2 regions of the Kitasatospora sp. LaBMicrA B282 genome follow, and region 1 is predicted to be linked to the other one. Evidence: riboswitches for the same ligand, from Rfam matches in the RefSeq annotation. Region 1 holds a riboswitch; the other holds the start of a gene.
What was found. A riboswitch is a leader RNA that binds a small molecule or an ion and turns the genes downstream of it on or off. The one in region 1 is predicted to bind cyclic di-AMP.
Positions count from the first base shown of each region.

Region 2: linked by a shared signal. The riboswitch ahead of ACQRUO_RS17810 (transglycosylase family protein) and the one ahead of ACQRUO_RS05125 (transglycosylase family protein) in region 1 are both predicted to bind cyclic di-AMP.

Region 1 is NZ_JBNQTI010000010.1:741-6,193, forward strand. Features, by position in the region: gene ACQRUO_RS05120 (hypothetical protein) at 399-1,379, shown strand; cyclic di-AMP (ydaO/yuaA leader) riboswitch at 1,995-2,159, shown strand; gene ACQRUO_RS05125 (transglycosylase family protein) at 2,167-3,321, shown strand; gene ACQRUO_RS05130 (hypothetical protein) at 3,491-3,691, shown strand; gene ACQRUO_RS05135 (hypothetical protein) at 3,708-4,145, opposite strand; gene ACQRUO_RS05140 (LacI family DNA-binding transcriptional regulator) at 4,285-5,328, opposite strand; gene ACQRUO_RS05145 (glycoside hydrolase family 13 protein) at 5,330-5,453, opposite strand, start outside.
Region 2 is NZ_JBNQTI010000056.1:29,804-35,256, forward strand. Features, by position in the region: gene eno (phosphopyruvate hydratase) at 1-1,183, opposite strand, end outside; gene ACQRUO_RS17810 (transglycosylase family protein) at 1,425-2,270, opposite strand; cyclic di-AMP (ydaO/yuaA leader) riboswitch at 2,273-2,424, opposite strand; gene ACQRUO_RS17815 (cytochrome P450 family protein) at 2,645-3,910, opposite strand; gene ACQRUO_RS17820 (SDR family NAD(P)-dependent oxidoreductase) at 4,055-4,498, shown strand; gene ACQRUO_RS17825 (MazG family protein) at 4,453-5,453, opposite strand, start outside.

The DNA of each region.
Region 1 (5,453 bases):
GTAATAATAACGCTAATGCACGTGCATCGGCATGTGATTTTGCGCGTGCAGAAGCCTGTACAAGAGGTGACCAAACCGGTCACCAAGCCCACCTGAGCGGCCGGGGAAACCGACATCGGGTAACAAATCGGCCAATGATCCGTGACCAGGCGTCGGCTGCGCGGTGAGCAAGGCTGACCGGTTCGGTCATTGACACCCCCGACAAATGATCAACTTCGCAGCCACTTCCTCACGCACCGTCACATCAGCCCCGGCTCGGCAGGGTTTTTGCCGCGGCTTGTCCGAGTTGCCCCGCTCGCCCCCGTCGGCCGGCCGCCGGCGCACCGCTCCCTCCTTGACGCGGCGAAGGGCCCGGCCGGATGCCGGACGACCACGTCCATGTCCTACGATCTGCTGCCATGAGCACTGCAGCCATCCCGGGCGCACCACTGCCCGTCCGCACGCCAGGCTCCCGCGCGCGGGGGCGCCACCGTCGGCCCGAACGGCCCCAGGTGCCGGTCAACGCGCCGGCGCTCGTGCTCGCCATACCCGCCGAGGCGACGCCCGCGGGGCTCACGCTGGTGGAGGAGCTGGTCTCGGCGATCCGCGGCGAGCAGCCCGGCATCGAGATCGCGGCCGGCTGGCTGCCGAGCGCCCTCGCCCCGCAGGCCGAGCACCTCGACGGCGCCGAGTCGGCGGACGGGGAGGGCCTCCCGCAGGCCGTCGAGCAGCCGACCCCGACGGTCGAGCAGCTGATCGGCGCCGCGCTGGCGGCCGGCATGCCGGCCCCGGTGCTGCTGCCGCTGCTGCCCGGCCCGCACGCCTACCTGACGGAGCTGCACGCCCTGGCCGCCGAGACCGGCGCCCTGGTCACCGACCCGCTCGGCCCGCACCCGCTGCTGGCCGAGGCGGTGCACGTCCGCCTCTCCGAGGCCGGGCTGGCCCGGGCCGACCGCGCCCGGCTGTTCGCCATCACCACGGCGGCCGACGGCGTGGTGCTGACCACCATCGGCGGTGCGGAGGCGGCCGACGCGGCGGGGATCACCGGCGTGCTGCTCGCCGCCCGCCTCGCGGTGCCGGTGGTGGCGGCCGCGCTGGACGTGCCGGGCTCGGTGGCCGCCGCGGTCGAGCACCTGCGGGCCACCGGCTCGCAGCGCCCGGCCCTGGCCCCGCTGGTCTTCGGCCCGGAGGCGCCGGAGGAGCTGCTGCTGGCCGCCGCCGAGGAGACCGGCTGCCCGAGCGCGGCCGTGCTGGGCGCCTACCCGACGCTCGGTCAGCTGATCGCCTCGGCGTACCTGGCCGTGCTGCCGGAGCCGACGGAGGCTCCGGTCGGGGAGCCCGTCGTCGAGGGCCCGCTCGCCGAGGCCCCCTCGGTCGAGGAGGCCGGCGCGGGCGAGTGACGCCCCGGCGCCAGCCCTAGGACGTCCGCCAGGACGTCCACCGACGGCCAACACCGGCCCGGTTCCCAGCCCTTGCGCTGGGGGCCGGGCCGGCGGCGTTCCCGGGCCCGGGCGGGCGGCGGCCGCAGGCGCCGGAGGCGGGACCGCGCGAGCATTGGTACGAGTACGACCGAACGACCAGTCGGTTCGCCAGTGCACCGTCGGCCGCGCCGGACTGACGAAGTAACAGAAGGTACAAAACGGACATTCAGTCGAGCTCGAAGATTGCTGCGTATCCGTACCATCGACCCGGCGACCGGCTCTCGCGCCACCTTTTCCGGCCCCGCCTCCCCCAAGATCACCGAACGCCGGAACCGATGCACCATCAGCCCCAACTCGGCTGAACCACCGGCACCTTCCACCGCACCGGGCCGAGTTGACGACCCGTTGTCCGGCGGATCCCCGACGGCCGTTCAGCTGGGCGGTGACCTCGATCTTGAAGCTTTGGTGCAGCCTGTGTGACCGCCATCACAGCTGTTTGCGGATTCAACTTAACTCTGTCTAACGTGCTCCCCGTTCGTAGCCACACGGACCCAGCGCAGCCGGACGCCTAGTCCTGCCACCGGACGCGCTGGCAGCGCGAAATCGCAGCCACGGCAGGAGCGGGGGAACCAGGTAAGCCGCCCCGGGCGCCGGTCCACGGACCGACGACCAGGGCTAGGGGTGAAGCCGCGCAGCAGCGCGGCCGGGCAACTCCAGTCCGAATCCGACAGCTCACCTCGCAGGCGTAGGAGAGGATCGCGACTTCATGCTGCCCACGACCGGCACCACCCGTCCGTCCCGCAACGCCCGCCGGGTGATCGCCGCCACCGGTTTGATCGGCCTCGGTCTGTCCCTGCCGTGCATCACCGCCGGCACCGCCTCCGCCGCCCCGGTCTCCACGTGGGACAAGGTCGCGCAGTGCGAGAGCTCCGGTGACTGGAGCATCAACACCGGCAACGGCTACTACGGCGGCCTGCAGTTCAGCGCCTCCACCTGGGCCGCCTACGGTGGTACCCAGTACGCGCCGCAGGCCGACCAGGCCACCAAGGACCAGCAGATCGCCGTCGCCGAGAAGGTGCTGGCCGACCAGGGCCCCGGCGCCTGGCCCGTCTGCTCGATCCAGGCCGGCCTGACCGCCGGTGGCGCCCCCGCCTCCGTCGACACCTCCGCCCCGGCCGCCCAGACCCCGGCCCCGGCCGCCCCCGCCCAGCAGAGCCAGCCGGCCCAGCAGACCCAGCAGGGCGGCCACACCTGGCAGGGCAGCCACTGGCAGAACCACACCTGGCACCACGACGGCGGCAGCTACACCGTCAAGCCCGGTGACTGGCTCTCCACCATCGCCAACAGCCAGCACGTGCAGGGCGGCTGGCAGGCGCTCTACCAGCTCAACAAGGCCGAGCTGACCCACGGCCCGGACGTGCTCTACCCGGGCCAGCACCTGAAGCTGGGCAACGGCGAGCAGGGCGCTCCGACCCAGGACGCCACCACCTCGGCCCCCGCCACCCCGGCGCCCGCGGTCAACGCCCAGACCACCGCCGCCACCAGCGCCCCGGCCGCGACCGGCGCGATGGCCAGCGCGATCAGCTTCGCCGAGTCCCAGGTCGGCCAGCCCTACATCTGGGGCGGCACCGGCAACGGCGGCTGGGACTGCTCCGGCCTGACCCAGGCCGCGATGGCCAAGGCCGGCATCTCGATCCCGCGGGTCGCCGCCGACCAGGCCGCCGCCTCCACCCCGGTGTCGATGAACAGCCTGCAGCCGGGCGACCTGCTCTTCTGGTCGAACAACGGCCAGGACTCGGGCGTTTACCACGTGGCCATCTACGTGGGCAACGGCCAGTTCGTCGAGGCCGCCAACCCGAGCTCGGGCGTGAAGTACGAGACCATCGCGAACTACGCCCCGGACTTCGCCGGCCGGGTCTGACCCGCACGGCACCGCTCCGCGCCGGACCTGTGAGGGGTCCGGCCGGGGTCTTCCGCAGGACAGCCATGAGGGCCGTCTCCCCCACCTCTCCGGGGGAGACGGCCCTCGGGCGTGCCGGGCCGCGGTTGGGGCATGCTGGTGGCCGACGATCCGTACGGAGGGGGAAGCCATGGCCAAGGTCACCGTCAGCCTGGACGCCGACGTCGCCATCGACCTGATGCTGCGGTGCGGCACCCGCAGCCCGCAGGACGCGGTGGAGTTGGTGGTCCGCGACTACCTGGCGAACGACCGCCGCACCGAGGCCCGGACCGGCGATCCGGACGACTCGGCGCGGCTGCTCCGGGAGTACCGGCGCGACACCGAGGGCTGAGCCGCGGTGCCGCCGGTCAGCGCTGCGGCTGCTTGGGGCGCCGGTAGATCAGCCAGAGCATCACCGCGAAGACCGCCGCCGCCACCAGCGCACCGGCCAGGCTGGCCCCGCGGAACCAGGGGGCGTTGACGTCCATCGTCCGCTGGCCGGCGTGCGCCGCGCTGCCGCTGCCCGCCACCACGCCGAGCGTCCAGAGGTTGGGCAGCGCGAGCACCAGCGCGGCCACGATCCAGGCCAGCGCGACCTTCCAGGTGCGTCGCCGGCGCAGCCCGAACCAGAGCACCAGCAGCGGCAGCAGGGTGCAGGTGATGCCGGTCAGCAGGCCGAGCACCAGGCCGGCCGAGAGCCTGCCGTGCACCGCGCTGCCGACCTGCTGCGACCACCACCGCGGGATGGTGGCGGCGAGCAGGAAGTAGAGGCCGACCAGCAGCAGCACCCCGACGCCGCCGAGCACGAGTCGGCGCCGCCCGCCCGCCTACTCCCCCTGGTGCAATCCGGTCCCCCGCCGCCGGGTCGCGGTGCGGCGTCGGTCCCGGCGGGCTGGCAGTCCCCGTGCGCTGCCGGTCCCAGTGCACTGTCAGCCCCAGTGAGCGTCAGTCCCGGTGGGCTCCGGTCGAGCCGCGCACCACCAGCTCGGGCTGGAACATGAACTCGGCGCGCTGGGCCGGCTGGCCGCCGACCTCCTCCAGCAGCGCGTCCACCGCGGCGGTGGCCATCGCCTCGACCGGCTGGCGGATGGTGGTCAGCGGCGGCTCGGTGAAGGCCATCAGCGGCGAGTCGTCGAAGCCGACCACCGAGACGTCGCCGGGCACCGAGAGCCCGCGCTGGCGCACCGCGCGGATCGCGCCGAGCGCCATCAGGTCGCTGCCGCAGACGATCGCGGTGCAGCCGCGCTCCAGCAGGACCCCGGCCGCGGCGTGGCCGCCCTCGACCGTGAAGAGGGTGTGGTGCACCAGCTCGGCGGCCTCCTCGGCCGGGACGCCGAGCACCGAGTGCAGCGCCGAGGTGAAGCCCTCGATCTTGCGCAGCACCGGGACGAAGCGGCGCTGACCGACCGCCAGGCCGATCCTGCGGTGGCCGAGCCCGGCCAGGTGCTGCACCGCCATGGTCATCGCGGCCCGGTCGTCGGGCGAGATGAAGGGCGCGGCGATCTTCTCGCTGTAGCCGTTGATCAGCACGAACGGCACCTGGCGGCCGGTCAGCTTGGCGTACCGGTCGTGGTCGGCGGTGGAGTCGGCGTGCAGCCCGGAGACGAAGACGATGCCCGCCACTCCGCGCTCGACCAGCATCTCCACCAGTTCGTCCTCGGTGGACCCGCCCGGGGTCTGGGTGCAGAGCACCGGCGTGAAGCCGTGCCGGCTGAGCACCTGCTCGATCACCTGGGCCAGCGCGGGGAAGATCGGGTTGCCCAGCTCGGGCGTGATCAGCCCGATCAGACCGGCGCTGCGCTGGCGCAGCCGGGTCGGCCGCTCGTAGCCGAGCACGTCCAGCGCCGCCAGCACGCTCTGCCGGGTCGCCGCGGAGACGCCCGCCTTGCCGTTGAGGACGCGGCTGACGGTGGCCTCGCTGACCCCCGCCTGCGCCGCGATGTCCGAGAGTCGCGCCGTAGTCACGAGCCCAGAGCCTATTGCAACCATGTCAGACCGCCCACCAGCTGGTGCTGTCCGGAGCGAGCAGGCCCGGCTCGACCGGCCCGGAGCCGAGCAGCAGCCGGCCCTCGGTCGGGTGGGCGACCGGCTCTCCGGTGGTGTTCACCAGGCAG
Region 2 (5,453 bases), on a different contig from region 1:
GCTCGGAGCGGGCCGGGGCACCGGTCTTGATCTGGCCGCAGTTGGTGGCGACGGCCAGGTCGGCGATGGTGACGTCCTCGGTCTCGCCCGAGCGGTGCGACATCATGCAGCGGTAGCCGTTGCGCTGGGCCAGCTCGACGGCGTCCAGGGTCTCGGTCAGCGAACCGATCTGGTTCACCTTCACCAGCAGGGCGTTGGCCGTGCCGGTCTCGATGCCGCGGGCCAGGCGCTGCGGGTTGGTCACGAACAGGTCGTCACCGACCAGCTGGACCTTGCTGCCGAGGCGGTCGGTGATGGCCTTCCAGCCGTCCCAGTCCTCCTCGCTCAGCGGGTCCTCGATGGAGACCAGCGGGTAGCTGTCGACCAGCTCGGCGTAGTAGTCGATCAGCTCGGCGGCCGACAGCGACTTGCCCTCGAACTGGTAGGCGCCGTCCTGGTGGAACTCGGTGGCGGCGACGTCCAGGGCCAGCGCGATGTCCTGGCCCGGCACGTAGCCGGCCTTCTTGATGGCCTCGGTGATCAGGTCCAGGGCCTCGCGGTTGGAGTCCAGGTTCGGCGCGAAGCCGCCCTCGTCGCCCAGACCGGTGGACAGGCCGCGCTCCTTCAGCACCGCCTTGAGGGTGTGGTAGACCTCCACGCCCCAGCGGACCGCCTCGGAGAACGACTCGGCGCCGATCGGCGCGATCATGAACTCCTGGATGTCGACGTTGGAGTCGGCGTGCGAACCACCGTTGAGGATGTTCATCATCGGGACCGGCAGCACGTGCGCGTTGGGACCGCCGAGGTAGCGGAACAGCGGCAGGTCGCTGGCCTCGGAGGCGGCGTGCGCGACGGCCAGCGAGACGCCGAGGATCGCGTTGGCGCCGAGCGAGGACTTGTCCGGGGTGGCGTCCAGGTCGAGCATCGCCTGGTCGATCAGCCGCTGCTCGGTGGCGTCGTAGCCGACCAGCTCCGGGCCGATCTGCTCGATGACGGCGAGGACGGCCTTCTCGACACCCTTGCCGAAGTAGCGGTTCTTGTCACCGTCGCGCAGCTCCAGCGCCTCGAAGGCACCGGTGGAGGCGCCGGACGGGACAGCGGCACGGCCGGTGCTGCCGTCGTCGAGGCCCACCTCGACCTCGACCGTGGGGTTGCCGCGCGAGTCGAGGATCTCACGGGCGACGACGACATCAATGGACGGCACGAGGCATCTCCTAGGCGGAAGCGGTCCAGCGGACGTGGATACGGGTCGTTACGACCAGAGCCTAACCGCACCGGCCGCGGCTCAGACCCGGACCCGGCGTCCGTCTCACGGTGTGGCTCGGCTACCCGACGGTAGTTCACCTGAATGCACGGGCGGGGTCACCCGGGCCCGCGCCCCGCGGCCGGCCGGCGGTGCGGGGCGGCCCGGCGCCCCTCGGACGCCGGGCCGAGCACGCTGCCGGTCAGCCGAGGTGCAGCACCTGGCCGGGCAGGATCAGGTTCGGGTCCTGGCCCACCGTCTGCTGGTTGTCCTGGTAGAGCGCGTGCCAACCACCGCTCAGGTGCTGGGCCTGGGCGATCGAGGAGAGCGTGTCGCCGGCCTGCACGGTGTAGTCGTGACCGGCGGGCGCGGCGGCCGGGGCGGGCGCCTGGGTCTGCGCCGGGGCCTGCGGCGCGGCGTACTGGTCGTACACGCTCTGGTGACTGGTCCAGTACCAGCCGCCGTTGTGCTGGTACCAGAAGACCTTGCCGTTCGCGTCCCAGCCGGCCTTGCCCGGGAAGCTCGGCGCGGCCGACTGCGCGGCCGGAGCCGACTGCGGCGCCGCCGCCGACGGCTTGGCCTGCGGCTTCGGGGCGCTGCGCTGCTGCGGGGCGGCCGGCTTGGCCTGCGGTGCGGCCGGGGCAGCGGCGTCCACCGCGGCCGGCGCACCGCCGCGGGAGAGCCCGGCCGCCACCGAGCAGACCGGCCAGGCGCCCGGCCCCTGGTCGGCCAGCACCCGCTCGGCGACCGAGATCTGCTGCGCCTTGCTGGCCTGGTCGGCCTGCGGCGCGTACTGGGTGCCGCCGTACGCGGCCCAGGTCGAGGAGGTGAACTGCAGGCCGCCGTAGAAGCCGTTGCCGGTGTTGATCGACCAGTCGTTGGTGCTCTCGCAGTTGGCGACCTTGTCCCAGACCGAGACCGGGGCCGCGTGCGCGCCGGTCGCGGTGAGCAGCGGCACCGCCAGGCCCGCCCCGACGACACCCGCCGCGGCGACCGCCTTCTCGGCCTGGGTGCGACGACGATGGCGACCATTGCCCTTGAGCAGCATGAACTGTCCCTCTCCGGACGCCTGCGAGGTGAGCTGTCGGGTTCGGGCCCGTGAGGTTGGCCCGGCCGCTTGACGCGGCTTCACCCCTAGCCGAGGGATCCGGCAGAAATCGTGGGTCCCCCGCCCCTGCCCCAGGTGTAGGTCGGTGTCCCGACGGCGCGGTGGGCAGGACTCGGCGTACCGCGCGCGGGGTTCGCAGCTGCGAACTCCTGGGAGGGTAAGCAGATTGACGGAGCAATCACAAGCTCATATCGCCCACATCACACCGGAATCACGGGCAGTCGTGGGTCGCCTACTAACCGCTCGGCTTTGTCCGGTTTGATGCGCATTCAGACGATCCTGAATTGGCATCTGACGACATAACGTCAGATGCCTTAACGGGCCTGACCGTTCTCTTTCTCCGGAGTGAAAGAAACCGGAAGTTCGCGCAGTCCGCGCATGATCAGACCGCCGCGCCAGCGCAGCTCGGCCGGGTCCGCCGCGAGCGCGAGGTCCGGCAGCCGGGTCAGCAGCGTGGCCAGCGCCGCCTGCCCCTCCAACCGGGCCAGCGGGGCGCCGATGCAGTAGTGGATGCCGTGCCCGAAGCCCAGGTGCGGGTTGTCGCTGCGGGCCAGGTCGAGCACGTCCGGGTGCTCGAACCTGTTCGGATCGCGGTCCGCCCCGGCCAGCACCACCAGCACCGGGTCACCGACCGGGATCTCCACCCCGCCGATGGTCACCGGGCGGGTGGCGAACCGCCAGGTGGCCAGCTCCACCGGCCCGTCGTAGCGCAGCAGTTCCTCCACCCCGGTGGTGAGCAGGGCGCGCTCGCCGCGGCGCAGCGACTCCTGCAGCCGGTCCCGCTCGGCCGGCTGCCGCATCAGCGTGAACATGCCGTTGCCGATCAGGTTCACGGTGGTCTCGAAGCCGGCGAAGAGCAGGATGAAGGCCATCGCCGCGGCCTCGTTCTCACTCAGGTGCTCGCCGTGGTCGCTGGCCCGGATCAGACCCGAGATCAGGTCGTCGCCCGGGTCGGCCCGCTTGCGGTGGATCAACTCGGCCAGGTAGCCGCGCATCTTCTTGACCGCCCGGGCCACCCCGCCGCGCGGACCCCCGCCGTGTCGGATCATCATCCCGGCCCAGTCCCGGAAGTCGTCCTGGTCCTCGGCCGGCACGCCGAGCAGGTCGCAGATCGCGTAGATCGGCAGCGGGAAGGCGAACTCGTGGATCAGGTCCGCCGAGCCGCGCTGCGCGAAGCCGTCGATCAACCGGTCGGTCAGCTGCTGCACCCGCGGCTCGAACTCGGCCACCCGGCGCGGGGTGAAGGCCTTGGAGACCAGCCGGCGCAGCCGGGTGTGGTCCGGCGGGTCGATGTTCAGCAGGTGGGTCATCAGGTCCGCCTGCCGCTCCCCCGGGATCCCCACCCGGCCGGTGCGGTGCGCCTGCTCGCTGTGGTGGGCCGGGTTCTTGGAGAGCCGGGCGTCGGCCAGCGCCTGCCGGGCGTCCGCGTACCGGGTGACCAGCCAGGCTTCGACACCGCTCGGGAGGGTGGTCCGATGCACGGGGGCGTGTTCGCGCAGCCAGGCGTACGCCGGGTAGGGGTCGGCGGCGAACTCCCAGGTGAACAGGGGTGGCGGGGAAGACTCGAGCGGCTCCGGCATGCCTCGACGGTAACCCGTCCCGGGCAGGAGTGAGCCTGGTCACCTGGCGGGTAATCCCTGTTGCGGAGGGTCAGGAGAGCCTACGATCCTCCGGTACGTGTGCGGGCGCCCGGTGCGGCGGCGTCCCTCAGGGAGGAGCAGGCCATGCGAGTAGCCGGGGCAGTCGTGGTCATCGCGGTACTCGACGGCGGTGACGGCGACGCGCCCGCCCGCCGGTTCGCCGCGGCCGGCGCCGCCGGCCTGCTGGTCGCCGACCCGCACCCCGGGGTCGCCGAGGACCTGGCCGCCGCCCTGGACCGGCCCGGCTGCCCGGTGATCGGGGTCAGCTCCGACGTCCACCAGCCCAGCGACATCGCCGCCCTGGTGGTCACCGCCGAGAAGCACCTCGGTCCGATCGACCTCTTCTGCGTGGCCGGCCCCGACGGCGAGCGGATCGTCACCATGGCCGAGCTGCCTGGCCAGCTGGACCGGCTGGCCGAGCTGCTGGACCCGCTGGGCGAGGCGATCGGCGAGGTCGTCCCGCGCCAGCGGGCGGCGGCGACTCAGCTGGCCGACAGCCCCTCGGCCGAGCGCACCGCGTCCCGGTAACCCCGCGCGGCCGCCCGCAGCGCCGCGTCCGGATCCACCTTGGCGTCGTGCGCGCGCTGCACCACGGCCAGCAGCAGCGCGCCCACCGTCTCCTCGGTCAGCTCGGCCGGCAACGCGTACGGCGCGTCCGGCACCCCGGCCAGCCGCTGCCGCTGCTCCTCGGTGGCCCGGCGCACCCGGGAGACCAGCTTGGCCGCGTAGGCCAGCGCCGGCAGACCGGCCGGCACCCCGTCCAGCACCGACTCCCGGTGCTGCTTCTCGGCCGCCTTGAGCTCCTCCCAGTTCGCCTCCACCTGGTCGGCGGTGTTCGCGTCCGAGTCGCCGAAGACGTGCGGGTGCCGGTACATCAGCTTCTCGACCAGTTCTCCGGCCACCTCGTCGATGGTGAACGGGTCCTCGGCGTGCTCCTCGGCGATCCGGGAGTGGAAGAAGACCTGCAGCAGCACGTCGCCCAGCTCCTCGCGCAGGGTCTGCCGGTCCCCCTCCTCGATCGCCTCGACCAGCTCGTAGGCCTCCTCGACCAGGTACTTCACCAGCGTCTCGTGGGTCTGCTCGGCGTCCCACGGGCAGCCGCCGGGCGACCGCAGCCGGTCCATCACCGCGACCAGGTCGAGCAGTCGGGCGCCGGGCAGGTCGTAGGAGCCGGGCAACAGCTCGATCTCCGGCGCCCGGCCGGCCTCCTCGACGGCGATCCGGGCCAGCGCGTCGGTCAGCCCCGGGTCGCCGTCCGGGCTGCCCAGGAAGACCACCGGGGCCCGCTCGACGAGCGCGCGGGCCAGCGCGGGGGCGGTGCTGCGGGGCAGCTGCTCGACCACCACCCCGGCCTGCGCGAGCGCCGGCAGCTGCGGGTGCTGCGGGTCGGCGGCCAGCACCAGCGGCGCGGCGTGCAGCGCCGACCAGGCCGGCCAGCTGAGCAGGCCGGGGGCGATCCGGTGGGTGGTGGTGAGCAGGGTCA